DNA from 3 places in the Streptomyces sp. NPDC088261 genome. Region 3 is predicted to be linked to each of the others. Evidence: riboswitches for the same ligand, from Rfam matches in the RefSeq annotation. Region 3 holds a riboswitch; each other region holds the start of a gene.
The links. Region 3 has a riboswitch for cobalamin ahead of ACIODU_RS29290 (cobalamin biosynthesis protein). Riboswitches for the same ligand answer to the same signal wherever they lie in the genome.
Positions count from the first base shown of each region.

Region 1: linked by a shared signal. The riboswitch ahead of ACIODU_RS07560 (ribonucleoside-diphosphate reductase subunit alpha) and the one ahead of ACIODU_RS29290 (cobalamin biosynthesis protein) in region 3 are both predicted to bind cobalamin.
Region 2: linked by a shared signal. The riboswitch ahead of metE (5-methyltetrahydropteroyltriglutamate--homocysteine S-methyltransferase) and the one ahead of ACIODU_RS29290 (cobalamin biosynthesis protein) in region 3 are both predicted to bind cobalamin.

Region 1 is NZ_JBIURL010000003.1:77,195-87,335, forward strand. Features, by position in the region: gene ACIODU_RS07550 (SMI1/KNR4 family protein) at 1-79, opposite strand, end outside; gene ACIODU_RS07555 (ribonucleotide-diphosphate reductase subunit beta) at 237-1,280, opposite strand; gene ACIODU_RS07560 (ribonucleoside-diphosphate reductase subunit alpha) at 1,280-3,727, opposite strand; cobalamin riboswitch at 3,872-4,014, opposite strand; gene mctP (monocarboxylate uptake permease MctP) at 4,131-5,774, opposite strand; gene ACIODU_RS07570 (DUF3311 domain-containing protein) at 5,771-6,064, opposite strand; gene ACIODU_RS07575 (GntR family transcriptional regulator) at 6,169-6,933, opposite strand; gene ACIODU_RS07580 (extracellular solute-binding protein) at 7,215-8,501, shown strand; gene ACIODU_RS07585 (carbohydrate ABC transporter permease) at 8,634-9,656, shown strand; gene ACIODU_RS07590 (carbohydrate ABC transporter permease) at 9,725-10,141, shown strand, end outside.
Region 2 is NZ_JBIURL010000002.1:743,970-754,110, reverse strand. Features, by position in the region: gene ACIODU_RS07175 (cytochrome P450) at 1-796, opposite strand, end outside; gene ACIODU_RS07170 (type III polyketide synthase) at 801-1,940, opposite strand; gene ACIODU_RS07165 (ScbR family autoregulator-binding transcription factor) at 2,417-3,058, shown strand; cobalamin riboswitch at 3,179-3,396, shown strand; gene metE (5-methyltetrahydropteroyltriglutamate--homocysteine S-methyltransferase) at 3,562-5,886, shown strand; gene ACIODU_RS07155 (CbtB-domain containing protein) at 6,184-6,402, shown strand; gene ACIODU_RS07150 (CbtA family protein) at 6,424-7,203, shown strand; gene ACIODU_RS07145 (LysR family transcriptional regulator) at 7,423-8,295, shown strand; gene ACIODU_RS07140 (nuclear transport factor 2 family protein) at 8,451-8,828, shown strand; gene ACIODU_RS07135 (GNAT family N-acetyltransferase) at 8,950-9,621, shown strand; gene ACIODU_RS07130 (DUF6193 family natural product biosynthesis protein) at 10,031-10,141, opposite strand, start outside.
Region 3 is NZ_JBIURL010000020.1:11,992-22,132, reverse strand. Features, by position in the region: gene ACIODU_RS29300 (putative cobaltochelatase) at 1-515, opposite strand, end outside; gene ACIODU_RS29295 (cobyric acid synthase) at 601-2,160, opposite strand; partial or broken gene ACIODU_RS29290 (cobalamin biosynthesis protein) at 2,958-3,971, opposite strand; cobalamin riboswitch at 4,215-4,364, opposite strand; gene ACIODU_RS29285 (hypothetical protein) at 4,676-4,927, opposite strand; gene ACIODU_RS29280 (inorganic phosphate transporter) at 4,941-6,212, opposite strand; gene ACIODU_RS29275 (class II aldolase/adducin family protein) at 6,382-7,158, shown strand; gene ACIODU_RS29270 (alpha/beta hydrolase) at 7,258-8,385, shown strand; gene ACIODU_RS29265 (hypothetical protein) at 8,644-10,002, shown strand; gene ACIODU_RS29260 (VOC family protein) at 10,053-10,141, opposite strand, start outside.

The DNA of each region.
Region 1 (10,141 bases), on a different contig from region 3:
TCCACCCGCGCAGGAACGCCCGCCAGTCGAACTCCTCGCGCGAGCGGGGGTGGTCGTGCCCCGTGTTCGTCGTCGTCATGGGTCCATGGTGTACGCGACCACTGACAACGCGACAACGCGACAACGCGCCCCACCCCCGCCACAGCGGAGAGGGGGCGCGCCCCGGTCGTGCCCCGGCCGCACACCAGCGACCCGGAAGCCCTACCCCAGCGACCCGGAAGCCGCGGAACAGCGGCCTAGAAGTCGTCGTCGAACGCGACCGACCCCTCCACCGCCACCTGGTACGCCGACGGGCGGCGTTCGAAGAAGTTGGTCAGTTCCTGCACGCCCTGGAGCTCCATGAAGGAGAACGGATTCTCCGAGCCGTACACCGGCGCGAAGCCCAGCCGCTGGAGCCGCTGGTCCGCGACGCACTGGAGGTACTCGCGCATCGACTCCGTGTTCATGCCCGGCAGGCCGTCCCCGCACAGGTCGCGCCCGAACTGCAACTCCGCCTCGACGGCCTCCTTCAGCATGTCCGTGACCTGCTGCTGGAGCGCGTCGTCGAAGAGGTCGGGCTCCTCCTTGCGGACGGTGTCGACCACCTCGAAGGCGAAGTTCATGTGCATCGTCTCGTCACGGAACACCCAGTTGGTGCCGGTGGCCAGGCCGTGCAGCAGACCGCGCGAGCGGAACCAGTACACGTACGCGAAGGCTCCGTAGAAGAACAGCCCCTCGATGCACGCCGCGAAGCAGATCAGGTTGAGGAGGAAGCGGCGCCGGTCCGCCTTGGTCTCCAGGCGGTCGATCTTCTCCACCGAGTCCATCCAGCGGAAGCAGAACTGCGCCTTCTCGCGGATCGACGGGATCTCCTCCACCGCGTCGAAGGCCGCCGCGCGGTCGTCCGGGTCGGGCAGATAGGTGTCGAGCAGCGTCAGATAGAACTGGACGTGCACGGCCTCCTCGAAGAGCTGGCGGGACAGGTACAGCCGCGCCTCGGGGGAGTTGATGTGCTTGTAGAGCGTCAGCACCAGGTTGTTCGACACGATCGAGTCGCCCGTCGCGAAGAACGCGACCAGCCGGCCGATCATGTGCTGCTCGCCGGGGGAGAGCTTGGCGAGGTCCGCGACGTCGGAGTGGAGATCGACCTCCTCCACCGACCAGGTGTTCTTGATCGCGTCGCGGTAGCGCTCGTAGAAGTCCGGGTAGCGCATGGGGCGCAGGGTCAGCTCGAAGCCCGGGTCGAGCAGGTTCTTCTCGGCGGGGCTCGTCACGGCGGGACCTTTCTCGGGGGAACTCATTACTGGCAGGCCTCGCAGGACTCGGGGTTCTCCAGGGAGCAGGCGATCGCGTCCGCGTCCGGGACCATCGGGTTGGCCGGGGCCGGGGACGCCTGCTGGAGCGGGATGGTGGTGGCGGCAGCGGCCGCGCTGGCCGGCGCCGGCACGGTGGCCGCCGCCTGGGGGCCGCCCGCCGCGCGGGCGATGCGCGTCGCGGGGCGCGAGCGCAGGTAGTACGTCGTCTTGAGGCCCTTCTTCCAGGCGTACGCGTACATCGAGCTGAGCTTCCCGATGGTCGGCGTCTCCAGGAACAGGTTCAGCGACTGGCTCTGGTCGAGGAACGGCGTACGGGCCGCCGCCATGTCGATCAGACCGCGCTGCGGGATCTCCCACGCCGTGCGGTACAGCTCGCGCACCTCCGCCGGGATCCAGGTGAAGCCGGCCACCGAGCCGCTGGACTCGCGCAGCGCCTCACGCGTCTGCGCGTCCCAGACGCCCAGGTCCTTGAGCTCCTGCACCAGGTACGAGTTGACCTGGAGGAATTCGCCGGACAGCGTCTCGCGCTTGAAGAGGTTGGAGACCTGCGGCTCGATGCACTCGTACACGCCCGCGATCGAGGCGATGGTCGCCGTCGGCGCGATCGCGAGGAGCAGCGAGTTGCGCATGCCGCTCTTCGCGACGCGGGCGCGCAGCGCGTCCCACCGCTCCGGCCAGTTCAGCTCGACGTCGTAGTGGTCGGGGTGCAGCACCCCGGCGGCGGTACGGGTCTCCGACCAGGCCGGGAGAGGCCCGTTGCGCTCGGCGAGCGCGCAGGACGCCTCGTACGCGGCGAGCATGATCCGCTCGGCGATCCTCGTGGAGAGCGCGGCGGCCTCGGCGGAGTCGAACGGCAGGCGCTTCTTGAAGAAGACGTCCTGGAGGCCCATCGCGCCCAGGCCCACCGGGCGCCACTTGGCGTTGGAGCGGCCGGCCTGCTCGGTCGGGTAGAAGTTGATGTCCACGACCCGGTCGAGGAAGGTGACGGCGGTACGGACGGTCTCGTCCAGCCGTTCCCAGTCGATCTCGCCCGAATCGAGCACGAACGCGCCGAGGTTGACCGAGCCGAGGTTGCAGACGGCCGTCTCGCCGTCGTCCGTGACCTCCAGGATCTCCGTGCAGAGGTTGGAGGAGTGGACGACCTTGCCGGGCAGGGCGGTCTGGTTGGCCGTACGGTTCGACGCGTCCTTGAAGGTCATCCAGCCGTTGCCGGTCTGGGCGAGGGTACGCATCATGCGGCCGTACAGCTCACGGGCCGGGACGGTCTTCCGCGCCAGGCCGGCGGCCTCCGCCTTCCGGTACGCGGCGTCGAACTCGTCGCCCCACAGGTCCACGAACTCCGGGACGTCGGCGGGGGAGAACAGCGACCACTCGCCGTCCGCGTCGACGCGGCGCATGAACTCGTCCGGGATCCAGTGGGCGAGGTTCAGGTTGTGCGTACGGCGGGCCTCCTCGCCGGTGTTGTCGCGCAGCTCCAGGAACTCCTCCAGGTCCGCGTGCCAGGTCTCCAGGTAGACGCAGGCCGCGCCCTTGCGCCGGCCGCCCTGGTTGACCGCCGCGACCGACGAGTCCAGGGTCCGCAGGAAGGGGACGATGCCGTTCGAGTGCCCGTTCGTGCCGCGGATCAGCGAGCCGCGCGAGCGGATGCGGGAGTACGAGAGGCCGATGCCGCCCGCGTGCTTCGAGAGGCGCGCGACCTGGTGGTAGCGGTCGTAGATCGAGTCCAGCTCGTCCAGCGGGGAGTCCAGCAGGTAGCAGGAGGACATCTGCGGGTGGCGCGTACCGGAGTTGAAGAGCGTCGGCGAGGACGGGAGGTAGTCCAGGCGGCTCATCAGCCGGTAGAGGGAGGCGACCTCCTCCAGCGCGCGCACGCTCGTGTCCTCGGCGAGACCGGCGCCGACGCGCAGCAGGAAGTGCTGGGGGGTCTCGATGACCTTGCGGGTGATCGGGTGGCGGAGCAGGTACCGGCTGAAGAGGGTACGGAGCCCGAAGTAGCCGAAGCGGTCGTCGGCGTCCTGGTCGATGAGCGCGTCCAGGAAGTCGGCGTGCAGCGCGACGAATTCGGCGGTGCGGTCGGCGATCAGGCCCTCGCGGTGCCCCACCGTGACGGACGCGGAGAACGCCACGGCGCCCTGGCTCGCGGCCTCTTCGGAGATGGTACGGGTGAGCAGCCGGGCGGCGAGCCGGGAGTAGGCCGGGTCCTCGGCGATGAGCCCCGCGGCCGCCTCGGTGGCGAGCTCGCGCAGCTCGGCCTCGTCCGACCGGGCGTTGCGGCCGCGCAGCGCGGCGCCGGCGACGCGTCCGGGGTCGGTGTCGGGCAGATCGGCGGTCAGGTCGGTCAGGAGCCGCAGCAACGCGGTCCCGGGTCCGTCGGTCACCTGTGCGGAGACCTCGGAGATGCCTGAAGCCGGATCGGCTGGCGCGATGGTCACGTGGTGCTCTCCCTCGCTCGGCTCTGGGCCGTCGGCGGGGGAGCGGGGGCGCGCGGATCCGCCGCGTACCCGTCTCCGGGCAGCACGAACCACGGCGTCTCCGGCCCAGCCTCGGGGCCCGGACGTCCTGGCACCCGGTTCGGTCGAGCCGGATGCGTCGCCGGCAGGTCCTCGGACTCACGGGTATGACAAAGCACACCACAGCAGACCGTTGCGGGACAGTTCCGGATTCACACCGGATTCCCCTGCGTCGACAACGAGGTCGAGCATACATCTGGGGGGCACACGGTGAAGCACCCCCTAGATGTTGTGTCGCGCCCCACTTCGCCCCCCTGTGTCGGAACCGGGAAGGCGGGCCGCCCGGAGTCCGGGGGCCCGCCTTCCGCCGTACGTCCGCGCTCTCTCAGCGCACCGGGTCCGGGTCCGGTGGGGTCGCCGGGGACAGCGGGAGGTCCTTCTGCACGCCCGGGTCGCCGATGTCCGCCGTGTAGTCCGACGGGCTGGTCTCGTCCACGCCGTCCGGGGCCTTCGCCGCCCTCAGGGCGAGCGTCAGGACCACCGTCACCACCGCGTTGAGGACGAACGCCGTCAGGCCGATGTAGCCGATCTCGCCGATTCCCGGGATCTCCTTCGAGGAGCCGCCGAAGTGCGCCTGCGTCGGGCTCGCGACGCCGTACGCCGCGATCGTGCCGTACAGCATGCCCACCGCCCACCCCGTGAGCAGCGCCCAGCGGTGGAACCAGCGGGTGAAGAGGCCGCCGACCAGGGCCGGCATCGTCTGGAGGATCCAGATCCCGCCCAGCAGCTGGAAGTTGATCGCCACCGTCTTGTCCATCGTCAGGACGAAGGCCAGCGCCCCCACCTTCACCAGCAGCGACACCAGCTTGGAGACCTTCGTCTCCTGCGCGGGCGTCGCGTCCGGCTTGATGAAGTCCTTGTAGATGTTGCGGGTGAAGAGGTTCGCCGCCGCGATCGACATGATCGCGGCCGGCACCAGCGCCCCGATCCCGATCGCCGCGAACGCCACCCCCGCGAACCAGTCCGGGAACATGTTCTCGAAGAGCTGCGGGATCGCCAGCTGCCCGTTGTCGACCTTCACCCCGGCGGCGATCGCCATGAAGCCGAGCAGCGCCAGCAGGCCCAGCATCAGCGAATACAGCGGCAGGATCGTGGTGTTGCGCCGGATCACCTCACGGCTGCGGCTGGAGAGCGTCGCCGTGACCGAGTGCGGATACATGAAGAGCGCGAGCGCCGAGCCGAGCGCCAGCGTCGCGTACCCCCACTGCTGGGCCTCGCCCGGCGCGAGCGCGCCGCGTGGCGCCCCGGTCGCCGGGTTCTTCTGCGCGAACGCGTCGCCCGCCTTCGCGAAGATGTCGTCGAAACCGCCCAGTTTGATCGGGATGTAGATGATGGCCACGATGATCACCAGATAGATCAGGGTGTCCTTCACGAACGCGATCAGCGCGGGCGCCCGCAGCCCCGACGAGTACGTGTACGCCGCGAGCACCGCGAACGCGATCAGCAGCGGCAGGTCCTTCACGAACCAGTTCGTGTCCTCGCCGCCGCCCACGCCCATCACGTCCAGCACCGCCTGGATCCCCACCAGTTGCAGCGCGATGTACGGCATGGTCGCGAGGATGCCGGTGACGGCGACCGCCAGCGAGAGGCCCTTCGAGCCGAACCGGCCCCGGACGAAGTCCGAGGTGGTCACGTATCCGTGCTTGTGCGACACCGACCACAGCCGAGGCAGGAAGGTGAAGATGAGCGGATAGACGAGGATCGTGTACGGCACGGCGAAGAAGCCCGCCGCGCCCGCCGCGTAGATCGCCGCCGGCACGGCCACGAAGGTGTACGCCGTGTAGAGGTCACCGCCGAGCAGGAACCAGGTGACCCACGTGCCGAACGACCGCCCGCCCAGGCCCCATTCGTCGAGGCTCTGCTCGTTCTCCGCCCGGCGCCAGCGCGCCGCGAGGAAGCCCATGACCGTGACGGCCAGGAAGAAGAAGACGAAGACGCCGAGCGCGACGCCGTTCACCCCGTCGTTCATCGCGCCGCACCGCCCTTGCGGAGTCCCGTACGGGAGCGCTGGTCGCGCTGCCACAGCTGGTGGGCGACCAGCGTCAGCGCGGCCGACACGACGACCCAGAGCATCTGGTACCAGTAGAAGAACGGGATGCCGATGAAGGCCGGGTCGGTCTTCGCGTACGACCCCACCCAGAGCAGCGCCACGAAGGGCGCGACCAGGCAGAGGGCGATGATCACACGGACAGGGGTGACCGTGGGGGGAGGGCTCTCCTCAGGTGTTTCCGAAGGTGATGCTGGCGGTGTTTCCGACATGCGCGGCTCCGTCCCCTCACTGCTCGCCGTTTCGCTGATCGCTTTCGCAACGCGCAGGAAATCTAGGGGACGGCCCCGGCCGTGGGAAGACCGCGAGCGGCCGGTCAGTCGGCCGGCCTGCGCAGTCTCGCCACGAACTTGTAACGATCGCCCCGGTACACCGACCGCACCCACTCCACCGGTTCGCCGTTCCCGTCGATCGAGTGGCGCGACAGCATCAGCATCGGCAGCCCGACGTCCGTGCCCAGCAGCCCGGCCTCCCGGGGGGTGGCGAGCGACGTCTCGATCGTCTCCTCGGCCTCGGCGAGGCGCACGTCGTACACCTCCGCCAACGCCGTGTAGAGGGACGTGTACTTGACGAGCGAGCGGCGCAGGGCGGGGAAGCGTTTCGCCGACAGGTGGGTGGTCTCGATGGCCATCGGCTCCCCGCTGGCGAGCCGCAGCCGTTCGATCCGCAGCACCCGCCCGCCCGCGGTGATGTCGAGCAGCCCGGCGAGCGTGTCGTCCGCGGTGACGTACCCGATGTCCAGCAACTGGGACGTGGGTTCCAGCCCTTGGGCCCTCATGTCCTCGGTGTACGAGGTGAGCTGGAGGGCCTGCGAGACCTTGGGCTTGGCCACGAACGTGCCCTTGCCCTGGATGCGTTCGAGCCGTCCCTCGACGACCAGTTCCTGAAGTGCCTGCCGAACTGTCGTTCTCGACGTGTCGAACTCCGCGGCGAGAGTACGCTCTGGCGGTACCGGTGTGCCGGGGGGCAGCGTCCCCGTCATATCGAGCAAGTGCCGCTTGAGACGGTAGTACTTGGGCACGCGCGCCGTGCGTACGGGAGCCGTACCCTCGGACTCCGTACCGCTCCCGTCCGTGGCCATGGCCTGCCTTCCCGACTGTGCTGCTGCCGTCACCGGCTCCTCCGTCTGTCGCGGCTCACATGGTGGCACGGACCGCTCACGGGTCGTCGCCCCTCCTCAGGTGTCGGTCCGATAACGGACGCGACTGTCCTTCTTATACACCCTTGACACCCCCAAAGGTCTAGGCCAAGCTCCCGGTACTGGTCTAAACCATTCAAGGCCAAGCCCCCGACCCCACAGTCACTACTAGTCGTATGGCTTCGCGGTGGGCAGCAGTTGCAGGCATCCCTGAGGAGGGTGGCGTGAAGCGCAAGCTCGTCGCGGCGATAGGTGTCGCGGGCATGATGGTCAGCATCGCCGCATGTGGTTCGGACGACGACAAAGGTAGCGAAACCAAGGCCGGCGGCAGCAAGAACCTGACCGTCTGGGTCATGGACGGCTCCGCCCCCGACGCCTGGATCAAGGGTGTCAACAAGGAGTTCGAGGCGGCCCACAAGGGCGTCAAGGTCAAGGTCGAGATCCAGCAGTGGAACGGCATCCAGGAGAAGGTCACCACCGCCCTCTCCGAGGACGCCCCGCCGGACGTCCTCGAACTCGGCAACACCCAGACCGCGGGCTACGCGGTCACCGGCGGTCTCGCGGACCTCACCGGTGACAAGGCGGCGCTCGGCTACGACGGCTGGAACAAGGGCATGCTGGCCTCCACCGAGCTGGACGGAAAGCTGTACTCCGCCCCTTGGTACGCCGCCAGCCGCGTCGTCGTCTACGACAAGGCCGTCTTCAAGAAGGCCAAGGTGACCCCGCCGACCACGCGTGACGAGTGGATCGCCGGCCTCAAGAAGATCCAGGCGTCGGACAAGAAGGTCCAGCCGATCTACCTGCCCGGCCAGAGCTGGTACGTGTACTCCGGCTTCGTCTGGGACGAGGGCAGCGACCTCGCGGTCAAGGACGGCGACCAGTGGAAGGGCAACCTGGCCTCCCCCGAGGCCACGGCCGCCATCAACTTCTACAAGGAACTCCAGTCGTTCTCCACCGCGCCCAAGGACAAGGACGAGGCGACCCCTCAGCAGTCCACCGACGTCGTGGCCAAGGGCGGTGTCGCGTCCTGGATCGGTCTCGGCTGGGAGGCCGGCGGCGCGATCGACGCCATGAAGAAGGCCGGCAAGACCGCCGACTTCGGCTACTTCCCGATCCCGGGCAAGACCGCCGACAAGCCGGGCTCCGTCTTCTTCGGCGGCTCCAACCTCGCGGTGGCCGAGCGCTCCCCGAACAAGGACCTCGCCAAGGAGTGGCTGGCCCTCGCCGCGGGCAAGGCCCAGATGGCCAAGTACGCCGAGGCCACCGGCGGCGCCCTGCTGCCGAACAACGACGCGTCGCAGTTCGCGCCGCCCGCGGACTCGTTCGCCGAGGCCATGGCCAAGTCGGCGCCCGTCGGCAAGATCACCCCGGTCACCCCGGGCTGGGCGAACGTCGAGACCGCGCCCAACCCGATCAAGGACTACATGACCAAGGTCCTGAACGGTGAGGACCCGAAGAAGGCCGGCGAAGCGGCCGACAAGGTCATCGACGAGCGCATCAACCAGCAGTAGTCGTCACCACCCGGTGGTGCGGGCGGTGTTCTGCACCGGCCGCGCCACCGGGTTCTGTTCGTGCACAGCGGCCCGCCGTCCGCGGGTCGCGCCCGGCCGGGCGCGGGAGCCCCAGAACCGCGAGGAAAGACCATGACCGTGCACTCCCAGGGAGCGGTGACCGCCGCACCCGAGGACGCGCCCGGAAGGGCGGCAGGGGAGTCGACGACTCCGCCTCCCCCCACCGGATCCCAGGAAATCCACACCCCTCCACGCGGTAGACGCTCCCGGCTCGGCGGGCTGGTGCCGTACCTGCTGATCGCCCCCGCGGTCCTCTCGATGGCGGTGCTGCTCCTCTATCCGCTCGTCAAGAACGTGATCCTCTCCTTCCAGCAGGTCAACAGGAAGGAACTGATCACCCGGCTCCCCGAATGGGTCGGCTTCGACAACTACACGGAGCTGCTCAAGGACCCGGACTTCTGGACCGTCGTCCTGCGGAGCCTGGTCTTCACGGTCGCCAACGTCCTCCTGATCATGGTCATCGGGTCGCTGATCGGCGTGCTGCTCAACCGCCTCGGCACCAAGATGCGCCTGGTCCTCTCGCTCGCGCTCATGCTCGCCTGGGCCATGCCCATCGTCGCCTCCGTGACCGTCTTCCGGTGGCTCTTCGACGAGCAGTTCGGCGTCGCGAACTGGGTGCTGCGCACCCTCGGCTTCTCCGGCTACGAACAGCACAACTGGTTCGAGACTGGCTTCTCGACCCTCGTCATCGTCACGCTGCTGATCGTCTGGGGCTCGATCCCCTTCGTCGCGCTGAACATGTACGCCGGTCTCACCACCATCGGCAGCGAGCTGTACGAGGCCGCGAAGATGGACGGCGCCAACGGCTGGCGCACCTTCTGGTCGGTGGTCTTCCCGAACCTCAGGCCCTTCTTCATGATCACCACGTTCCTGGAGATCATCTGGGTCTTCAAGGCGTTCGCGCAGGTGTACGCGATGAACCAGGGCGGCCCGGACCACGCGTCCGAGACCCTCCCCGTGTACGCGTACATCACCGGCCAGGGCCTGTTCCGCTACGGCCTCGCCGCCGCGATCTCCGTACTGACCATCGTGATGCTGATCGCCATCATGTCCTTCTACTTCCGCCTGATCCTGAAGCAGGAGGAGGAGCAGTGACCACCACCCTCACCAAGCCGCCCGCCGCCGCGCCGCCCGCCGCCCCCGCGGCCCGCAACAGGAAGCCCCTGCGGCCCGGCGCGATCGCCAAGAACGCGGGCGCTCTCCTCATCGCCCTGGTCCTGATCTTCCCGGTCTACTGGATGTTCGCGTCCTCGCTGAAGCCGCAGAGCGAGATCCTCACCAAGGACCCGGTCTTCGTCTTCACCCCGACCTTCGAGAACTACACCAAGGCGACCGGCGTCGACCTGTTCTGGACGTACGTCACGAACAGCCTGATCGTCACGATCGGCGCGGTGCTCATCTCCCTGGTCGTCGCCCTGGCCGCCGCCTTCGCCATCGCACGGATGAAATTCCGCGGGCGCAAGGGCCTGGTGCTCGGCGTCATGATGGCCCAGATGGCACCGTGGGAAGTCATGGTCATCGTGGTCTACATGATCGCCCGTGACGGCGACTACCTCAACAGCCTCGGCACCCTGACGGCG
Region 2 (10,141 bases), on a different contig from region 3:
TGACCGCGTGGGCGCCGCTCACCTGGATGAGGACGGCGATCGCGACCGCTTCCTCGACGCTCAGCTCGTCCGCCTCCACCGCCTCGGCCAGCACCGCCGCGAGGTCGTCGCCGCCGTTCGTACGCCGCCGGCCGATGAGGCCGGTGAAGTAGGCGCCGATCTCCGCCTTGGCGCGCTCGCTGTGGGCGCGGCTGTGCGCGGCGCTCAGGAGCGACTCCGTCCACTTCCGCATCAGCGGCCGGTCGTGCTCGGGCACGCCCATGATCTCGCTGATCATGGCCAGCGGGAACGGCCCGTTGATCCGCTCCATCAGATCGGCGGGCGCGCCCGCGCGCAGCATGGCGTCGACGAGGTCGTCCATGATCCGCCGGGCGCGTTCCTCGACACCCGCGAGGGCGCGGGAGCCGAACGCCTTCGCGACCGGGCGGCGCAGCCGGGTGTGGTCGGGCGGGTCGGCGAATCCCACGGCCGCGTCGAGCGGGATGAAGTGCGGGGCCAGCCGGGTGATGTCGCGGCCGACGACCGCCCGGCGGCTGAAGCGCGGGTCGTTCGTGACCAGCTTGACGTCCTCGTACCGGGTGATCAGCCAGGCGAACCCCTCGCCGTGCGGGAGCCTGATCCGGCTGACCGGCTCCTCGCTCAGCCGTTCGGCGAGGAAGGGGTCGAAGTCCAGCCCGGACAGGTGGGGCACGGCCCAGAACCGGACGGGACACGCGTCCCCTCCGGTGTCGGGGGTGTTTGGGGTGTCCGGGGTGTCCTGCGGGTGCGCCGCCGTCTCCGGTGTGTTGGTGGTCATCTCCTCACCTCACCGGTTCCGTGGCGGGCGACGGCCGGTCGGTGTGGACCGGTGTGGCGAGGACGTGCCGTTCGGAGAGTTCGGGGCCGGCCAGGGAGTCGGTGGACCACCGTCCGAGGGCCATCTCGGCGGTGATGCCGGGCCCGAAGCCCGCGATGATCCCGCTGGCGCCGTCCTCGACCCCGCCCTCGTCGAACAGCCTGCGCACCGCGTCGAGGACGACGGCGCTGGCGATGTTGCCGTACTCGGTGAGCGTGGCGCGGCTGAACCGGAACGCCTCGGGCGGTACCTCCAGGAAGTGACTGAGGTCGTCCAGGATGCGCGGTCCGCCCGCGTGGATGATGTAGAAGTCGAGGGCCGCCGCGTCCCAGCCGTGCTGGACCGCCATCGCGCGGAGCGCGGGGGCGAGGGGTTCCATCGTGCCGGGCACCCGCTTGTCCAGCAGGAAGTGGAAGCCGGTGGCCCGGACGCTGTACGCGATCCAGTCGGTCGTGTCGGGCACGAGGTGGGAGCCGTTGCGTTCCAGCACGATGCCGGTGCCGCCCTTGCCCCGGACGACGGCGGCGGCCACCGCGTCGCCGAACAGGCCGTTGGAGAGCAGCGAGCCGACGCCGAGGTCGGTCGGCTGGTAGCAGAGCGAACAGAATTCGCACGCGACGATGAGGACGTTCCCGTCCGGGTACGCCTGGCAGAAGTCGTGCGCCCGGTTGACGGCCGCGCCGCCCGCCGCGCAGCCGAGCTGGGCGATCGGCAACTGCCGGGTGTGACCGGTGAAGTCCATGGTGTTGATCAGCCAGGCGGTCAGCGACGGCATCATGAAGCCCGTGCACGAGACGTAGATGATCAGGTCGATGTCGGAGGCGCGCAGGTCGGCGTGGTCCAGGGCGCGGTTCACCACCGCGGGCACCCGCGCCTTCGCCTCGGACTCGTACAGCCGGTTGCGGTCCTCGAAGCCGGGGTGCCTGAGGGTCTCCTCGATGGGCTGGACGAGGTGGCGCTTGGCCACTCCGGTGTTCTCGATCAACCGGAGCGCCAGGGGAAGTTGCGGATGGCCGGCGTGGAGCGACCGCGCCAGGGCGAGGGTGTCCTCCATGGTGATCACATGCTCGGGAACCGACACATCGGGCTTACACAGAGTCGCCACGACGCGCTCTCCTTCGTTCGTGTTCGCTGTGAACTGCGGCCCACACTCTGTGGTGGCCCACCACCCCGCAACCTGGGGAACTGCCGGGAACTGGCCCCTGGGAGGAGCGTCGGGGGAGCGAGGGGGCGGGATCCGAAGAACCGTCAGGGATCTTACCTATGACTACGGAAAGTAAGCGCGAAATGGGCGCATCGTCCGTTCGTGGCGCGCCGCCAGGTCCCCGATCGCGCCGCTCCGGCGGCCGGCCGCACCACCGGCCCGGCGACCGTGGGTCACGACCCGTCCACCGAACGGGTCGGAAGCCGAAAACCGGCCATCCTGTACCGGTGTCACCACGGGACACATCGGTCCCGGAGACCTCTTCGCGCCCCAAGGTTTTGGCGCGGGGGAGACATTCGGGGAGTCGTTGAGCCCTATAGTACGGGCTGGGCGGTTTGTTTTGTGCTGGTCAACCCGGCTGCGCGGAAGGGTCATTCATGGCAACACAGGAGCGCGCCATCCGGACGCGCATGGCGATTCTGGAGGCGGCCGGAGCGGTCTTCGACGAGTACGGCTACTCCTCCACGACCCTCACCATGGTTCTGGAGCGCGCTCAGGTCACCAAGGGTGCCCTGTATTTCCACTTCCAGTCGAAGGAAGCGCTGGCGCAGGCGGTCCTGGACGAGCAGGTGCAGCTCGGCACCGTACCCCCGCAGGCCTGCAAGCTCCAGGAAGTCATCGACATCACCTTCGCGGTGGCCCACCGGCTCCTGGACAACGCGCTGCTCAGGGGAAGTGTCCGGCTCACCGTGGACCAGGGCGCTCCCCCCGGCGTCGACCACAGCGGCCCCTTCCGCCAGTGGCCCGTCCATCTGGTGTCGCTGATGGAAGAGGCACGCGCGCAGGGTGAGTTGCTCCCCAGCGTGCGCCCGCAGGACACCGTGGAACTGCTGGTCGGCGCGTTCGCCGGCATCCAGCTGATGTCCCGCGCCCTGACCAATCGCGAGGATCTCGGGCGGCGGATATCGATACTGTGGGGACACATCCTGCCCAGCATCGCGGTCCCGGGCCTGATGCCGAGCATCGACACCGCGCCCGACCGCGGGGTGCGGGTGACCGAGGCGATCATGGCCGCCTGATCATGGCCGCCCGGTCCGGTCCGTACGCCTTCCCGCCCGGTGAGCGGGCCCTCCGCCGTTCCGGAATCCCTCCCCGTCCGGAATAAGGAAAGGGGCTCCCGGCGCTTCAGCTGAGGGCATAGGGTGACGAGTGCAGTCGGTTCGCCCTGTCAGCCAGGCAGCGGCGTCGTAAGAGGGAACCCGGTGGGAATCCGGGACTGCCCCGCAGCGGTGAGTGGGAACGACCGCCGTCATCAGCACTGGGCCCGGACGGGTCTGGGAAGCGACGGCCAGTAGGTGTCTCGTCCGACGAGACGCGCCCGCGAGTCCGAAGACCTGCCACTGCCCGCGTGCGAACACCGTGCGCGGAGATCCCGGTGACCTCGTGGGCGGGTCGGCGTACATATCAGGCGGTCACGCGCACCCGGACACCCGGGCGGGACGTGGTCCGCCGGGTCTGTGGCTCCTCTCGTGCCCTCGACCGTCCCCGGGACGGCAGAGAACCGCTCGCGAAGGAGAGTTCTGTGACAGACAAGTCCGCAGCCGCGGCGGCACGGGCGACCGTGCACGGCTACCCCCGCCAGGGCCAGAACCGCGAACTGAAGAAGGCCGTCGAGGGCTACTGGAAAGGCACCGTCGGCGCCGACGCGTTGCGCGACACCGCCGCCGGACTGCGCCGTACGAACTGGCGCCGCCTCGCCGACGCCGGCGTGCACGAGGTGCCCACCGGCGACTTCTCGTTGTACGACCACGTCCTCGACACCAGCGTCATGGTCGGCGCGATCCCCGCACGCCACCGCGCCGCCGTCGCGGCGGACGCCCTGGACGGGTATTTTGCGATGGCGCGCGGCACGCAGGACGTCGCACCGCTGGAGATGACGAAGTGGTTCGACACGAACTACCACTACCTCGTCCCCGAGCTGGGCCCCGACACCGTGTTCACCGCCGATTCCACCAAGCCGGTCGCCGAGCTGAGGGAAGCCCTCGCGCTGGGCCTCTCGGCGCGGCCCGTGCTCGTGGGCCCGGTCACCTATCTGCTGCTCGCCAAGCCCGCCCCCGGGGTCGACCCGGACTTCGAGCCGCTGACGCTGCTCGACCGGCTGCTCCCGGTGTACGCGGAGGTGCTGGCGGACCTGCGGGCCGCGGGCGCCGCGTGGGCGCAGCTCGACGAGCCCGCGCTGGTCGAGGACAGGACCCCGGCGGAGCTGAACGCCACGGCCCGCGCCTACCGGGACCTCGGTGCGCTGACCGACCGGCCGAAACTGCTGGTCGCGTCGTACTTCGACCGGCTCGGCAAGGCCCTGCCCGTCCTCGCCAAGGCGCCCGTCGAGGGGCTGGCCCTCGACTTCACGGGTCCGGCCGCCGCGAACCTGGACGCCCTGGGAGCCGTGGGTGGTCTGCCCGGCAAGCGCCTGGTCGCGGGCGTCGTCAACGGCCGCAACATCTGGATCAACGACTTCGAGAAGTCCCTGTCGGTCCTCGGTACGCTCCTCGGGCTCGCCGACCGCGTCGACGTGTCGTCCTCCTGCTCGCTCCTGCACGTCCCGCTCGACCTCGCGGCGGAGCGGGACATCGATCCGCAGATCGTGCGCTGGCTGGCCTTCGCGCGCCAGAAGACGGAGGAGATCGTCACGCTGGCGCGCGGTCTCGCGCGGGGCACCGACACGATCGCCGCCGAACTGGCCGCGAACCGCGCCGACCTGGCCTCGCGCGCCGGATCCGCGCTCACCAACGACCCGGCGGTACGGGCCCGCGCCACGGCCGTCACCGACGCGGACGGGCGCCGGACCGCGCCGTACCCGGAGCGGGCGGCGGCCCAGCGGGCCCACCTCGGGCTGCCGTTGCTGCCGACCACCACCATCGGCTCGTTCCCGCAGACGAACGAACTGCGCACCGCGCGCGCCGACCTGCGCGCCGGACGTATCGACACGGCGGGGTACGACGAGCGCATCGAGGCCGAGATCCGGGACGTCCTCGCCTTCCAGGAGAAGGCCGGCATCGACGTGCTGGTGCACGGCGAGCCCGAACGCAACGACATGGTCCAGTACTTCGCCGAACAGCTCACCGGCTACCTCGCGACGCGGCAGGGGTGGGTGCAGTCGTACGGCACCCGTTACGTCCGCCCGCCGATCCTGGCCGGGGACATCTCGCGCCCCGAGCCGATGACCGTCCGCTGGACCACGTACGCCCAGTCGGTCACGGACCGGCCGGTCAAGGGCATGCTCACCGGCCCCGTCACCATGCTGGCCTGGTCCTTCGTCCGGGACGACCAGCCGCTCGGCGACACCGCGCGCCAGGTCGCGCTCGCGCTGCGCGACGAGGTGAACGACCTGGAGGCGGCCGGGACTCCGGTCATCCAGGTGGACGAGCCCGCGCTGCGCGAGACGCTGCCGCTGCGCGCCGGCGACCGCCAGGAGTATCTGGACTGGGCGACGGAGGCCTTCCGTATCACCACCGGCGGGGTCAGCCCGGCCACCCAGATCCACACGCACATGTGCTACGCGGAGTTCGGGGACATCGTCCAGGCCATCAAGGATCTCGACGCGGACGTGATCAGCCTGGAGGCGGCGCGGTCCCACATGCAGGTCGCCGGCGAACTGGCGGCGGCCGGCTATCCGCGCGAGGTGGGCCCCGGTGTCTACGACATCCACTCCCCCCGCGTGCCCTCCGCCCAGGAGGCGGCGGCCCTGCTGCGCAAGGGACTTGAGGCGGTCCCGGCGGAGCGGCTGTGGGTCAACCCGGACTGCGGGCTGAAGACCCGCGGCTGGACCGAGGTACGCGCCTCGCTGGACAACCTGGTCGAGGCCGCCCGCGAGGTCCGGGGCACCCTGCCCACCAGCGCTTCCTGACCCGGCCCGGGGCCCGGAAGGTCCCGGAGCCGGAATCACCCGGCGGCGGCCGGGGCGGACAGACCGGATGTTTCCCGACATCCGGCCAACTGTTCCGCCCCGGCCGCCGTTCGGCGCTGTGGCGGTCCAGGTCCGCAGACGGTACGGTCGCGTGGACATGACGACGGTGTGACGGAAGTCCGGTGAGAATCCGGCACGGTCGCGCCACTGTGTACCCGTACCTCTGCGGGAAGTCAGACCCGGCACCTTCGTCTCAGGCACCACGATCGGGACGCGTGTTCCCCAGGAGGTTCGGCCATGGCACACTCCGCTGCCCCCGCGACAGCCGCAACACCGGCTCTCACTCCCCTCTCGCTCAAGGAGATAGCCCCGTGGGCGCTCTTCTTCGGCGTGCTGATGCTCGTCCTGCTCTACTTCGTCGGCGCGGAACAGGGTGCCCTGTCCGTCATCTCCGGCGAGAGCGTGCACGAATGGGTCCACGACGGACGCCATCTGCTCGGTTTCCCCTGCCACTGACCGGCCGGGAGACCCTTTCTCATGAACTCCGTATCCGTCCGCGCCCTGCTCGTGCGCGGCATGCTCGCCGGCCTCGCCGCCGGTGTGCTCGCCCTCGTGGTCGCCTATCTGCTCGGTGAGCCCTCCGTGGACGCGGCCATCGCGTTCGAGGAGAGCCACAGCCACGAGCACGGCGGCGAGGAACTCGTCAGCCGTTCCCTCCAGTCCACCGCGGGCCTCGCCACCGGTGTGCTGATCTTCGGCATCGCGGTCGGGGGCATCGCCGCCCTGGCGTTCTGTTACGCCCTCGGCCGCGTCGGGCGGTTCGGACCGCGGGCGACCGCTGTCCTGCTGTCCGTCGGCGCGCTGCTGACGGTGTACGTCGTGCCGTTCCTCAAGTACCCGGCCAACCCGCCCGCCGTCGGCAACGGCGACACCATCGGGAAGCGGACGACGCTGTACTTCCTGATGATCGTACTGAGTCTCCTGCTGGCGGCCGGGGCGCTCCTGCTCGGCCGGCGGCTCGCGCCGCGCCTGGGCAACTGGAACGCGACCGTGGCGGCGGGGGCGGCCTTCGTGGTCGCCGTCGGGCTGGCGTACGGCTTCCTGCCGACGATCAACGAGGTGCCCAAGGACTTCCCGGCCACGCTGATCTGGGAGTTCCGGCTGTCCTCGCTGGCTGTCCAGGTCACCTTGTGGACGACGTTCGGGCTGTTCTTCGGCCACCTCGCCGAGCGGCTTCTCGTTCCCCGTACGGACCGGGCCGCCGTCCCGTCCGGTACGTCCGGGGCGGAGCCGAAGGCCACTGCCGCCGCCGGCTGAGGACCGTGGAGCAGGGACAGGGACCGGGGCTCCCGGCGGGTCAGGCCGCCGGGGGCCCCGGTCCGGTGTGTGGCGCCCCCGGTCCGACGCGGCTCTGACGCCGCTCCGACGGGGGCGTCATACCCTGGGGGCATCGGACCGTTCGGTCCGTGCGACCGTCCGGCCCGTACGACCATCCGGACCGTGCGACTGTCCGACCTGCTCCGACCCGGGAGAGCCGTGGACGTCGATCTGAGGAAGCTCCGCTACTTCGTCGCGGTGGCCGAGGAACTGCACTTCGGACGGGCCGCCGAGCGGCTCCACATCGCCCAGCCGGTCCTCTCCCGCCAGATCCGCGCGCTGGAGCAGGACCTGCGCGTCCAGCTCCTCACCCGGGACCGGCGCTCGACCGCGCTCACACCGGCCGGGGAGCAGGTCCGGAAGGACGCCGTGTCGCTGCTGGAGGCCGCCGGGGGCCTGCGGCGCCGGGCGCTGCGGGTCGCGGGCGGCACGGACCGGCTGACGGTCGGCTTCATGCCCGGCATCACGGTCACCGCCGCCGTCCAGGCCTTCGTCGCGCGTCACCCGGGGTTGACGGTGGACGTCCTGCGGACGTCGTGGGACGACCAGACCGGGGCGGTGCGCGACGGGCGCGTCGACCTGAGCTTCGTACGGATGCCGGCCGACCGTACGGACCTGTGCCTGCGCCCGCTGTTCAGCGAACCGCGGGTGGCGGTCCTGCCGCGCGGGCACCGGCTCGCGGGGAAACAGGCCGTCGGCATCGCCGACCTGGCGGGCGAGCGACTGCTCCAGGACCCCGACGCCGTGCCCGAGTGGCGGGACCTCCCCCACCGGCCGCCCGACGAAAACCCTCGGCCGGTCCCCTTCGTCCGCACGGTCGAGGAGAAGCTGGAGTACGTGGCCGCGCTCCAGGGGGTGGTCGTACTGCCGCGCTCCACCGCGTCGTACTACACGCGCCCGGACCTCCGCCAGGTCCCCGTAACCGACATCGAGCCCGGCCAGGTCTGCCTGGCCTGGAGCGCCCGGCAGCCGGGCCCGCTGACCCTGGAGTTCGCCGACCTGGCGGCGGAGATCTACGCGGACGGCTCCTGACCTCGGGCGTCCGCGCTTCACCTCTGCATTACCTCTGGCGTAATCGACGCTGTCCCGGTCGCGAGGCAGGCTTGGGTTCACCGGGTCCCGGGCGGCGCACTCCGCCCGGGACCCGGGTCCCCGACCGACCGAACCTCGATGGAGGCTGATTTCCCATGTCCGTGAACCCTTACGAGACCGCCGTCACCCGTTACTTCGAGGCCTGGAACGCACCGTCCGCCGACGCGCGGACGAAGGCGGTCGCCGCGGCCTGGAGCGAAGACGGCGGATACACCGACCCGCTGGCGGACGTCAGCGGGCAGGAGGCGATCGCGGCCGTCGTCGCGGGGGCCAGGGAGCAGTTCCCCGGCTTCACGTTCCGGCTGGCCGGCACGGTCGACGGGCACCACGGCGTCGCACGCTTCGGCTGGGAGCTGGTGTCCGACGCGGACGGTTCCGTACCCGTGACCGGATCCGACGTCCTCACGCTGGCCGGAGACGGCAGGATCGACCGGGTGTACGGCTTCCTGGACCGGGTGCCGACCGGGGCGTGACGGGGGTGGGGGGCGGGAGGTCCGGGACGGGTGGGAGGTTCGTGACGGGCGGAGGCCGAGGAACGCGTCTCAGCTCCCGGGAGACTTGTGAGAGCGCTCCCAAAACGTCAGCATGCTCTGTATGACCGTGCCACCCGCCCCCGCTCCCGACCCCTCCCCCGCCTCTCCTTCCTCCGCGCGCCCCGCTGTCCGCGCCTATCGGCGCGAGGATCTGCCCGCGCTGTACGACATCTGCGTACGGACCGCGCACGAGGGCCAGGACTCGCGCCACCTCTACCCGGACCCCGACCTGATGCCGAGCATCTTCGCCGCGCCCTACGCCGTACTGGAGCCGGAGCTGACCTTCGTCCTGGACGACGGGCACGGTCAGGCCGTCGGATACGTCCTCGGCACGGCCGACACGGCCGCCTTCGCGCGGGCGTTCCGCACGGTCTGGCTGCCGACGCTGAACGGCCGCTATCCGGCGCCGGCCGGCCCGCCCCGGACGCCGAGCGAGGAGATGATCGCCCTCATGCACGATCCGGAACGGCTGATCCTGCCCGAGCTGGCGGCGTACCCCGCCCATCTCCACATCGACCTGCTCCCCGACTGGCAGCGGAAGGGACACGGCCGGGCCTTGATGTTCCGGTTCCTCGGGGCACTGCGGGAGAAGGGCGTCGGCGCGGCCCACCTCTCGATGGTCACGGCGAACACCGCCGCCCGCGCCTTCTACGACCGGCTCGGCTTCCGGCCGATCGAGGTGCCGGATCCGGGTCCTCTCACCTTTCTCGGGCGCTCGACCACGGTTGAGTAGCCGTACTCATCCGGCCCCCGCTCCCCCGTCCCTATCGCCGTATTCACGAGCGGCGGTATCCGGGGCTGCTCGAGGTGGTGGCGGCGCGCCCACTGTTCCCGCAGGCCAGTGGCGCCCAGGTGAGTTTCGCGGAGGTCGGCGCAGCGCCCCACCGCCGTCGACGGCGGGAATCTCCCCACCATGGCCCGTCTGACCCACCCCGCGCGCGAAGGTGACGGACTACGGCGGCATCTGGCGCCTGCGCCCGGGCACAGTGGACCGCCTCAGGGGCGTGGTGCTCTTCCGCGACGAATCGAGCGCCGAACGCCGCACCCGGCCGAACACGCGGTCGCCGTAACGGTGAACCTCACGGGCACCCCGGTCGGGGACCACCGGGTGCTCCACGGGGTGGGCGACCCGGACGCAGGGGTCAGGTCGTACCGTCGCCGGTCGGCCACCCGCCCTCGATCGCCGGGCCGGCGCCTGTAGGGATGTTGGCGGCCACCAACGCTGCGGCCTCGCGCGGGCTGAGGCCGCTGCC
Region 3 (10,141 bases):
GCGGCATGCCGTACGGAGACCCCTTCCCGCTCGACGTACGAGGCGCCCATGGCGGCGGCGTCCAGCAGGAGGTCGACCAGGTGGTCGTGGAGCAGATTGACCTCGTCGACGTACAGCACCCCACGGTGGGCGTCGGCGAGAAGCCCCGGCTCGAAGGCCTTCACCCCCTCCGACAGGGCCCGCTCGATGTCGAGCGCCCCCACCAGCCGGTCCTCCGAGGCCCCGACGGGCAGCTCCACCATCCGCGCGGGCCGCGCCGTACCCGGACCGCTCTCGTGGGGCCCGTCGGGACACCGCGGATCGGGCGAGGCGGGGTCACAGCTGAACCGGCACCCCGCCACCACGCCGACCTCGGGCATCAACGCGGACAGCGCCCGTACGGCGGTGCTCTTCGCGGTGCCCTTCTCACCCCGTACCAGCACACCGCCGACCGCCGGACTGACGGCGTTGAGCAGCAGCGCGAGCCGCAGATCGTCCATTCCCACCACGGCGGTGAACGGAAAGGGGGTACTCATAGGGCTCCTTCGAGTGCGATCGGTGCGTGGTGCACGAGGGTGACCGGTACGGCGGGGGGCGGGGCCGGGGACGGCGAACGCGGCGTCACGGCGCACCGGGTGGGATGAACGGCAGCCCCGCGGGGGCGCCTTCTTCGATCAACCGCCACAACGCGTCCGTGTCCGCGTGCTCCTCCACCAGGTCCCCCAGCAGATCGAGCTGTTCCTCCCGCAGCGCCCCGAAGCTCGTGTCCGGCGCCGGTACGAACCGCCGTCCCGCCTCCCGGGCGACCTCCGCGAGGAACCGCCGCCGGAACGCGTCGTTCTCCAGCACCCCGTGCCAGTGCGTCCCCCGGACGGACCCCACCTGGCACCCGTCCAGCGCCACTCCGCTCCCGTCGGAGACGAACGCGTCGGAGACGAACGCCGACCCGCCGCTGACCTCCGCGACCCCGTGGTGGATCTCGTACCCCTCCACGGGCTCACCGAGCGCGACGCCCACCGGCCGCCCGAGCGTCTTCTCGCGCGCGAACCGCACCCGTACCGGCAGCAGCCCGAGCCCCGGCACGACCCCGGCCCGCGACTCCACCTCGTCGTCGATCACCTCGCCGAGCACCTGGTAGCCGCCGCAGATGCCCAGGACGGGACGGCCCTCCGCCGCCCGCCGGGCCACCGCGTCCGCGAGGCCGCGCTCGCGCAGCCAGGCCAGGGCGCCCACGGTGCCGCGGGTGCCGGGGATGACGACCAGGTCCGCGTCGGCCACTTCCTCCGCCCGGTCCACGAACCGCACGACCACGCCCGGCTCCGCCGCCAGCGCGTCCACGTCGGTGAAGTTCGACATCAGCGGTACGGCGCACACCGCGACGCGCAGGACGTCCTCGCCGTACGGGGCGGACGCGGCGGACTCCCGTACCGACCCGCGCAGCGACACCCGCAGGCCGTCCTCCTCGTCGATGCCGAGGCCGGGGCGCCACGGCAGCACGCCGAGGGTCGCCCGCCCGGTCAGCCCGCGCAGCATCTCCAACCCCGGTTCCAGCAGGGACACGTCGCCCCGGAACTTGTTGACGACGTACCCGGCGACCAGCGCCTGGTCCTCGGCGCTCAGCAGCGCGGTCGTCCCGAAGAACGAGGCGAAGACCCCGCCCCGGTCGATGTCCCCGACCACGACGACCGGCAGGCGGGCGGCGCGGGCGATGCCCATGTTCACGATGTCGGTGCGGCGGAGGTTGATCTCGGCGGGGCTGCCGGCGCCTTCGCAGATCACGGCGTCGTACGTACGGCGCAGCTCGGCCAGGCACTCCAGGACGGTGCCCAGTAGCGCTTCCTGGCGGCCGCCGTGGTAGCCCCGGGCGCTCATCTCACCCACCGGGCGCCCCATGAGGACCACTTGGCTGCGCCGGTCGCCGCCGGGCTTCAGCAGGACGGGGTTCATCAGCGCGGTCGGCTCGACGCGGGCGGCCTGCGCCTGCATGGCCTGGGCCCGGCCGATCTCGGCGCCTTCGCGGGTGACGAAGGAGTTGAGGGACATGTTCTGCCCCTTGAAGGGCGCGACGCTGACGCCCTGCCGCACGAGCCACCGGCAGATGCCCGCGGTGACGACGCTCTTGCCCGCGTCGGAGGTGGTCCCGGCGACGAGCACCCCACCCCCGACCCCACCCCGCTTCACGGTCGCCGCCCGGCGTCGGTACGGGCGTCGGTGCCGGTACGGCCGGGGAGGCCCGGGCGGGCGGCACCTTCGGCACGGAGACCCGCGGGCGCGCCGACGCGCGGGCCGGACTTGGTACGGAGCTTGGCGTCCACGCCGAGGGGCGCGCCGTGGTCGAGGCGCGCGTTTGCGCTGAGGCGCGTGCCGGGATCTAGGGGCGCGTTCGCGGCGAGGCGCGTGCCGTGGTCGAGGCCCGTGTTCGCGGCGATGCGCGTGCTGGTACCGGAGCCCGCGTTTGCGGCGAGGCGCGTGCCGTGGTCGAGGCGCGTGTTCGCGCCGACACGCGTGCTGGCACCGGAGCCTGCATTTGCGCCGAGGTGCGCACCGGGATCGAGGTGCGTACTGGGATCGAGACGCGCGCTCGCTGCGAGGCGCGTGCTGGTACCAGAGTCCGCGTTTGCGCCGAGGGGCGTGCCGGGATCGAGGCGTGCGTTTGCGGCGACGCGCGTGTCGGCACCGGAGCGCGTGCTGGCACCGGAGCCTGCGTTTGCGGCGAGGCGGGTGCTGGCACCGGAGTCTGCGTTTGCGCCGAGGTGCGCACCGGGATCGAGGCGCGCGCTTACGGCGAGGCGCTTGCCGGCACCGGAGCCCGCGTTCGCGGCGAGGCGCGCGTCGGCACGGGAGCCCGCGCCCGCGCTCACGCCGACGCCCCGGTCGGCCTCCGTCCTGGTTTCTGCCCCCGCCCCCGCCTCCGTTCTCGAAGTCGCCCCCGCGTCCACGTCCGCCCCCGCCCCCGCTTCCGAAACGGCCGCGTACGCGAACCGGCCCGCCACGCACACCGCCAGCGCCAACGCGCTCACCCGCCGGGACAACCGCACGGCCCGTTCGATGTCGGCGATCTCCACGGGCCGGCCGCCGCTGTTCAGGACCGGGCGGTGTTCGACGCGGCCGCCGTACGCGAGCGTTCCGCCCAGTCGTACGCCCAGCGCACCCGCGAACGAGGCCTCCACCGGGCCCGCGTTGGGGCTCGGGTGCTTGCGCGCGTCGTCGCGCCACGCCCGCCACGCCCCGCGCGGATCGCCGCCCGCGACGACGGCCAGCGCGGCGGTGAGCCGGGCGCCCGGCCAGCCTGCCACGTCGTCGAGGCGGGCCGAGGCCCACCCGAACCGGCGGTATCGCGGGGACTTGTGTCCCACCATCGCGTCCAGCGTGTTCACGGCCCGGAACCCGGCCAGCCCGGGAACCCCGGCGACAGCGCCCCATACGAGCGCGCCGACCACCGCGTCGGAGGTGTTCTCGGCGACGGACTCCACGACGGCCCGCGCGATCTGCTGGGCGTCGAGGGACTGCGGGTCACGGCCGCATAGGTGCGGCAACCGCTCCCGGGCCAGCTCGACGTCCCCGTCGGAAAGCGCCCGCCCAATGGCCCGCGCCTCCCGCGCCAGCGACGTACCACCGACAACGGACCAGGTAGCGAGGGCGGTCAGCACGACGAAGGCACCCCGCCGCCCCAAGAACCCAGCACGTCCGGCCGCCCTGGCCAGTCCTGCCGCCTCGGCAAGTCCTGCCATCCCGGCAACTCCGGCCGGCCTGGCACCCGCAGGCCGTGGCGCCCCGCGTCCCCGTACCCCCCGCGCCACCAACGCGCCCAGGCCTGCGGCGCCGCCCGCGCAGACCAGCGTGTGCAACGCGCCCCAGCCCCGGTGGTCCCGTCGCAGAACGCGTTCCACGGCCCCTGCGGCCCGGCCGAACGCCGCTACCGGGTGGCCCCGGCGGGGATCGCCCAGCAGCAGGTCGGCGAGCAGTCCGCCCGCCGCCCCGTACGCGTGGATCCACGCGGCGTCCCAGGCGGGGGAGCGGGTTGGGCCCGCGAACGCTTCTGCCGCGGAAGTGACGGGAGTGACCGAAGCGGTGAGGTTGGTGGATGCGATGGAGAGCCCGGAAGCGGCGCGCGCGGTGGACGCACCGGCGCGGGTCGAGGCCCACAGGGCGAGGCCGACAGAAGCGGCGGCGGCACAGGCGCAGGCGCGGCCAGGCATGGCGACGTGTCCTCACTCAGGGTCCGCGCCCCGGCTCGACGGAAAACGCGCGGCGAGAGTTCCTGGCTCCCGGGGACCGTTTCCCCGAAGGGACACCGTGCCCGGTGACAGTGGCGGGACCGCGCCGGATTCGCACCGGCTTCCTCTGCTGCCGCCGTAATTGGCCCCGGCAGTCCACCACGCTGCGAGAACGCCCGTCAACCCGCCCTTGACCTGCGGCGGGGCAGTGTGCGAAGCCCCACACGAAACACACGAAAGGCCCGGGGGCGTGCCCCGGGCCTTAGGGAGTGTCCGCGAAGTGGTGTCCGGCTCGCGGTGGACGGCACGAGCGCTCGCGCTGTCCAGCACGCGTGCTCGCGGCGTTGTCGGACCGAGCGAGTACCTCCCGTACCCGCGCGGCCCTCCGCCTTGCGCTCGCACGCACCGGACGCCGCCAGCCCCGCCCTCCGAGCGGACGACCCGCACTTCCCGGACACGCCCTGGCGCCGTACGTACGGTCAGGCCACGATCAGGTAGATGCCGTACGCCACCGCCGCCGCGCACAGCGCGAAGCACGCGTAGGCGCCGGTGCGCGCCAGCGCCGCGGAGCCCGCAGGGGAATCTCCCGCCGAACCGCCGGCCGATTCCGAGGCCGCCGGCTCCTGCTTGGCCAGGGCCACGATGCCGAGGGTGAACAGGCCCACCAGACCGATGGTGGACACGAGGCTGACGCCGAACACGGAGCCGAGGGCTGCCCAGTCGATTTTCATGTGATCGCTTTCCTTACACCGTGGCGGTTCGCGCCGACTCGCCGGCGACGGCGGGCGGGGTGGGCAGGGTGACGGGCCCCGGGATGGTGGTCGTCAGGCCGGCGGTCGCGGCGTCCATGGACCCGAGGCCCCTCACCGTGACCCCGGAGGCACCCGCGTCCGCGCCCACGGTCACCGGCACCACCTCGGCCCCGGTCACGTTCGTGTGGTCCACGGGACGGCGGCGCGACGCGAGCCAGATCGCGCCGGAGGCGGCGACGAGCAGGATCGCCACGACGGTGACTCCCCAGGTGCCGTGGCCGGTCAGGAACTCCGCCCCGGCGGCGACCAGTCCGGCGGCGGGCAGGGTCAGCCCCCAGGCGACGAACATCCGGGTCGCGGTCGACCAGCGGACGACCCCGCCCCTGCGGCCCAGGCCGGCGCCCATCACGGCGCCGGAGCAGGACTGCGTCGTGGAGAGCGAGAAGCCGAGGTGCGAGGAGGCCAGGATGACCGTCGCGGCGCTGGTCTGCGCGGCGAAGCCCTGCTGCGGGCGCAGGTCGGTGAGGCCGGTGCCCATGGTCTTGATGATGCGCCAGCCGCCGAGGTACGTGCCGAGCGCGATCGCCGTGCCCGCCGAGACGATGACCCACAGGGGCGGGTTGGAGCCGGGGGAGAGGACCCCGCCGGTGACCAGCGCGAGCGTGATGACGCCCATCGTCTTCTGCGCGTCGTTGGTGCCGTGGGCGAGGGAGACCAGGCCCGCGGAGGCGATCTGCCCGGCCCGGAAGCCCTTCGCCGTGGCCTTCTCGTCCGTACGGGCGCTGACGCGGTACGTCAGCCGGGTGGCGAGCATGGCCGCCAGTCCCGCGACGAGCGGGGCGGCGAGCGCCGGGATCAGGACCTTGGTGATGACGACGCCGCCGTTGACACCCGAGGTGCCGACGGACATCAGGGTGGCGCCGATGAGGCCGCCGAACAGGGCGTGGGAGGAACTCGACGGGAGCCCCAGCAGCCACGTGAAGAGATTCCAGATGATCGCCCCGACCAGCGCCGCGAAGATCACTTCGGTCCGGATGCCCGATTCGTTGATGAGTCCGCCGGAGATCGTCCTGGCGACCTCCACGGACAGGAACGCGCCGACGAGATTCAGGACGGCGGACATCGCCACCGCCGTCTTGGGCTTCAGGGCGCCGGTCGAGATGGTCGTCGCCATCGCGTTCGCGGTGTCGTGGAAACCGTTCGTGAAATCGAACACGAGAGCCGTCACGATCACGATCGCGAGGAGCAGCGTGAAGTGTTCCATTTACCCAGGCAATCGTTCGACGTCGGTGGCCACGGTGAACGTAAGGATGCAGGGTGAACGGAAGGTTAACTGAGGAGGTACTCGGGGTGTCTCTCCCGAAGGGCTCTCCTGGCGTCTCGATGTGGTGTCCGACCTGCCCTTTTTCCACCCCGCCTGACAGGATCGTCATATGACTGATCATCTGACCGGACGGGTCGCGGAGCGCCCCGCCGAGAGGCATGCCGACGACCGTGCGGACGGCGACGCCGACAGCCATGCGGACGGCCACGCCGACGGCCACGCAAACGCGCGCGACCGGGCCTGGGCCGAGCTGGTGGCGACCGCGCGCAGGACCACCGCGGAAGGGCTCGTCGTCGGCACGTCGGGCAACGTCTCCGTACGGGTCGGGGACGAGGTCCTCGTCACCCCGAGCGGGGTGCCGTACGACCGACTCACCCCCGGCGACCTGGTCGCCGTCGACCTCTCGGGACGCCAGGTCTCCGGCCGGCTCGGCCCGACCAGCGAGCTGCCGCTCCACCTGGAGATCTACCGCACCACGGACGCCTCCGCCGTGGTCCACACACACGCCGTCCACGCCACCGCCGTCTCGACCCTCGTCGCCGAACTGCCGCTGATCCACTACATGGCGGCGGCCCTCGGCGGCCCGGTGCGGGTCGCCCCCTACGCCACGTACGGCACCCCCGAACTGGCCGCCCACATGCTCGACGCCCTGCGCGACCGTACGGGCTGCCTGCTCGCGAACCACGGCACCGTCACCTACGGCGACTCCCTGGACCGGGCGTACGACCGCACGGCCCAGCTGGAGTGGATGTGCCGCGTCTGGCTCACGGCGTCCTCCGTCCCCGGCCGCACCCCGGCCCTGCTCTCCGACGCCCAGGTCGCCGAGGTCGGCGAGAAGCTCAAGGGCTACGGCCAGAAGCTCAAGGGCCGAGGCCAGAAGCCCTGAGCCCCGGGGGGCGTGCCCGCGCACCCCGGAGCCGCCGCCCGCCGCCCTGACGGCCCCCGTCCGGTGGCCGTCCGCCGCCGCCGTACCGACACTGAGGAGATGCGCCCGGCAACTGTGACGGCAGCGGCCGTCTCCACACTCATCGGTGTCGGCGCGGCCGCGGTGGCGGCCGGCCGGTACGCCAGCGATGCCGCGCTCAAGGCATCGCCCGGGCGGCCCCTGCCCGGAGACCCCTGGCTGACCGTGCACGCCACGGCCCCCGGACACGTCACCCTGACCCGCTGCCTCGCCTCCGTGCGGCCCGGCACCTACGGACTCGAGGCCCCCGGCCTGCACGCGGTCGTCGGGCCCGTCCTCGACGGGGAGGCGCGCGACGCCGACACCGTCGTACGGCGGCTGGAACGCGTCAGCCGGGGCACGCTCTCGCCCGGCGCGCGCGTGCGGCTCACCCCCCAGCTGTACAGCGGCGACCCCACCACGGCCCTCGGGATCGACCACAAGGACGTGCTGATCCCCGGTGAACTGGGCGCGCTCCCCGCGTGGTTCGTACCGGGGGAGCGCGAGACCTGGGTGATCACCGCCCACGGCCTGGGCACCACCCGCGAGCACCCGCTGAACCTCCTGCCGTTCCTCACCGGCCGGCGGTTCCCGGTGCTCGACCTCGCCTACCGGGGCGACGCGGGCGCGCCCCGCTCCCCGGACGGCCTCGGCCACCTCGGCGACTCCGAATGGCGCGACCTCGACGCGGCAATCCGCTACGCCGTCCGGTACGGCGCCGAGCGGGTGATCCTGTACGGCTGGTCCACCGGCGCCTCCATGGCGCTGCGCGCCGCCGCGGACTCCACGCTCACCGCGCGGATCTCCGGCCTGGTGCTCGACTCGCCGGTGCTCGACTGGGAGTTCACGCTGCGGGCGCTCGCCTCCGCCCGCCGGGTCCCGGCGGCGCTGATGCCGCTCGCCGTCAGGGCGGCCCAGGGGAGCACCGGACTGCACGGGAACCGGCTGCGCCAGGCCGCGGACCCCCGGAACCTGCGGGTCCCGACCCTGATCTTCCACGGCCCCGGCGACGTCCTCACGCCCTGGGAACCCGCCCGCGCCCTCGCCGCCCACCGGCCGGAACTGATCTCCCTTCACCCTGTGGCGCACGCCCCGCACGGCGCCATGTGGAACGCCGATCCCGAGGACTACGAGGAAACCCTCCGCCGCTTCCTCGTCCCCCTGATGTAACGGACGCCCCACCACCCCCGCGAGCCGTCCGCCGCGACTCCGGAAGCGCGCTTTCGCCCCATCCGTACCACTCCGTTGACCTCGTGGGAGGGGCTCCCTCCACCGGGCCAGGAGCGAGGGGAGAGGTTCCGTTTGGGCTTTCGGGCAGTCACCGGGAAGACTGCCCCCGTGACGTCCCGAAAGCCTGATGAGCAATTGGCGCGCAACTCCAGACTCCGACTTGTCACCCCGAGGCCGTTGACCACGGCACGACGGGCTGTGACCGACGGGCGCGGCCGCCCCGCACCCCGGCCGCCCGAGGGCACTCCGCCACCGGCGGAGCTGGCCCGTCAGGCGAGGGCCGTCCTCGCCGACGCCGTACGGATCGCCCGCTGGGCGGCCGCCGACCGCGACCCCGGAGCGGGTCATCTCGCCGCCCACACCCAGGAACGGGCCTCGGCCGCGCTGGACCTGACGGCGGAACAGGTCAGGGCGAGCTGGGACCGCGCCCGGCTGGCCGGACTGGTCGAACTGCACGGCGGGACCGTGCGCCCCGGCTGGCGGCTCCAGGCCTGGGACCGCGACGACAGCGCCGTCCTGCGCGGCTGGGTGGCGCTCTTCGACGCCTGGTCGCTCATCCACCCCGCCCCCGACGACGTCGCCCCCGCGACCGTCGCCGAGGTGGTCGAGGCCGTCCCGCAGGTGCTCTCCCTGTTGCAGCTGTCCGCCGGCCCCGTCACCGCCCCGGCGCTGCTGGACCTGCTCCAGCAGCGCGTCGCCGAACTCCACGAGGAGCGCTGCGAGGTACCGGAGGTGCCGTACGGCCCCGAGGGCGCGGAAGCGTCCGGCGCGGACGGCACGACGGAGCCGGCCGACACCACGGACGCTCCGGACGCCTCCGGCGTCTCCGACGAGGCGCTGCTGCCTCCCCTCCTCGACTGGGCCCTGGAGGGCCTGGCCGCCGTCGGCGCGCTGACGCTGGGCAAGGGGCAGGCCACCCTCACCCCCCTCGGCAACTGGGCGGTGTGGGTCAAGCTGGAGCAGATCTGCGTCGCCGCCCAGAGCCCGGCGGGCAACATCGAGCAGCACGCCCAGGACATGCTCCGCGGCTGCGCCCGGCTCACCCCGGGACCGGCCCGCGCCGAATACCGCGCCTGGCTCGCCGCGCGCACCGCCGGGAGCGCCATCACCGAACTGCTCGCCGTCGCCCGCGGCGAGGACGCGCTGCTGCGCGGTCTCGCCTTCGAGGCGCTGCGGGTCGTCGGAGCGCCCGCCGAGCCGTCCGTACGGGCCGCGGTGAACGACACGTCCCTGCGGCCGTACGCGCTCCTCTGGCTGGCGGAGTACGAGGGCGCCGACCCGGACGACGCCGCCGACGTCCTGACCCGTGAGGAGGCGACCTGGCTCTGGGTCGACACCGCGGCGGCCGTCGCCGACCACGGGGAGACCGACCTGCTCGTACGGCACCTGGAGTCCGCCGTCCAGGGCACGGTCCCCGCCCTCCTCAGGGAGGTCAGGGCGATCGGCCACCCCCGTACCGTCCAGGTCCTGGTCGCGCTCGCCGCCGCGCACCCGGACCCGGCCCTCGCCAAGGCCGTGCGCCGGGCCGCGTTCCAGGTGCACACCGGGGGCGCCTGAGCCCCGTCCGTCCAGGTGGTGACCCCGCCCGTCCGGCGGGGCGCCCCCGCTCAGCCGGCCGGGGCGGTGCTGGGGGCGTACGTACCAAAGCTCCATACGTTCCCCTCCGCGTCGCGCGCCGTGTAGTCCCGCGCGCCGT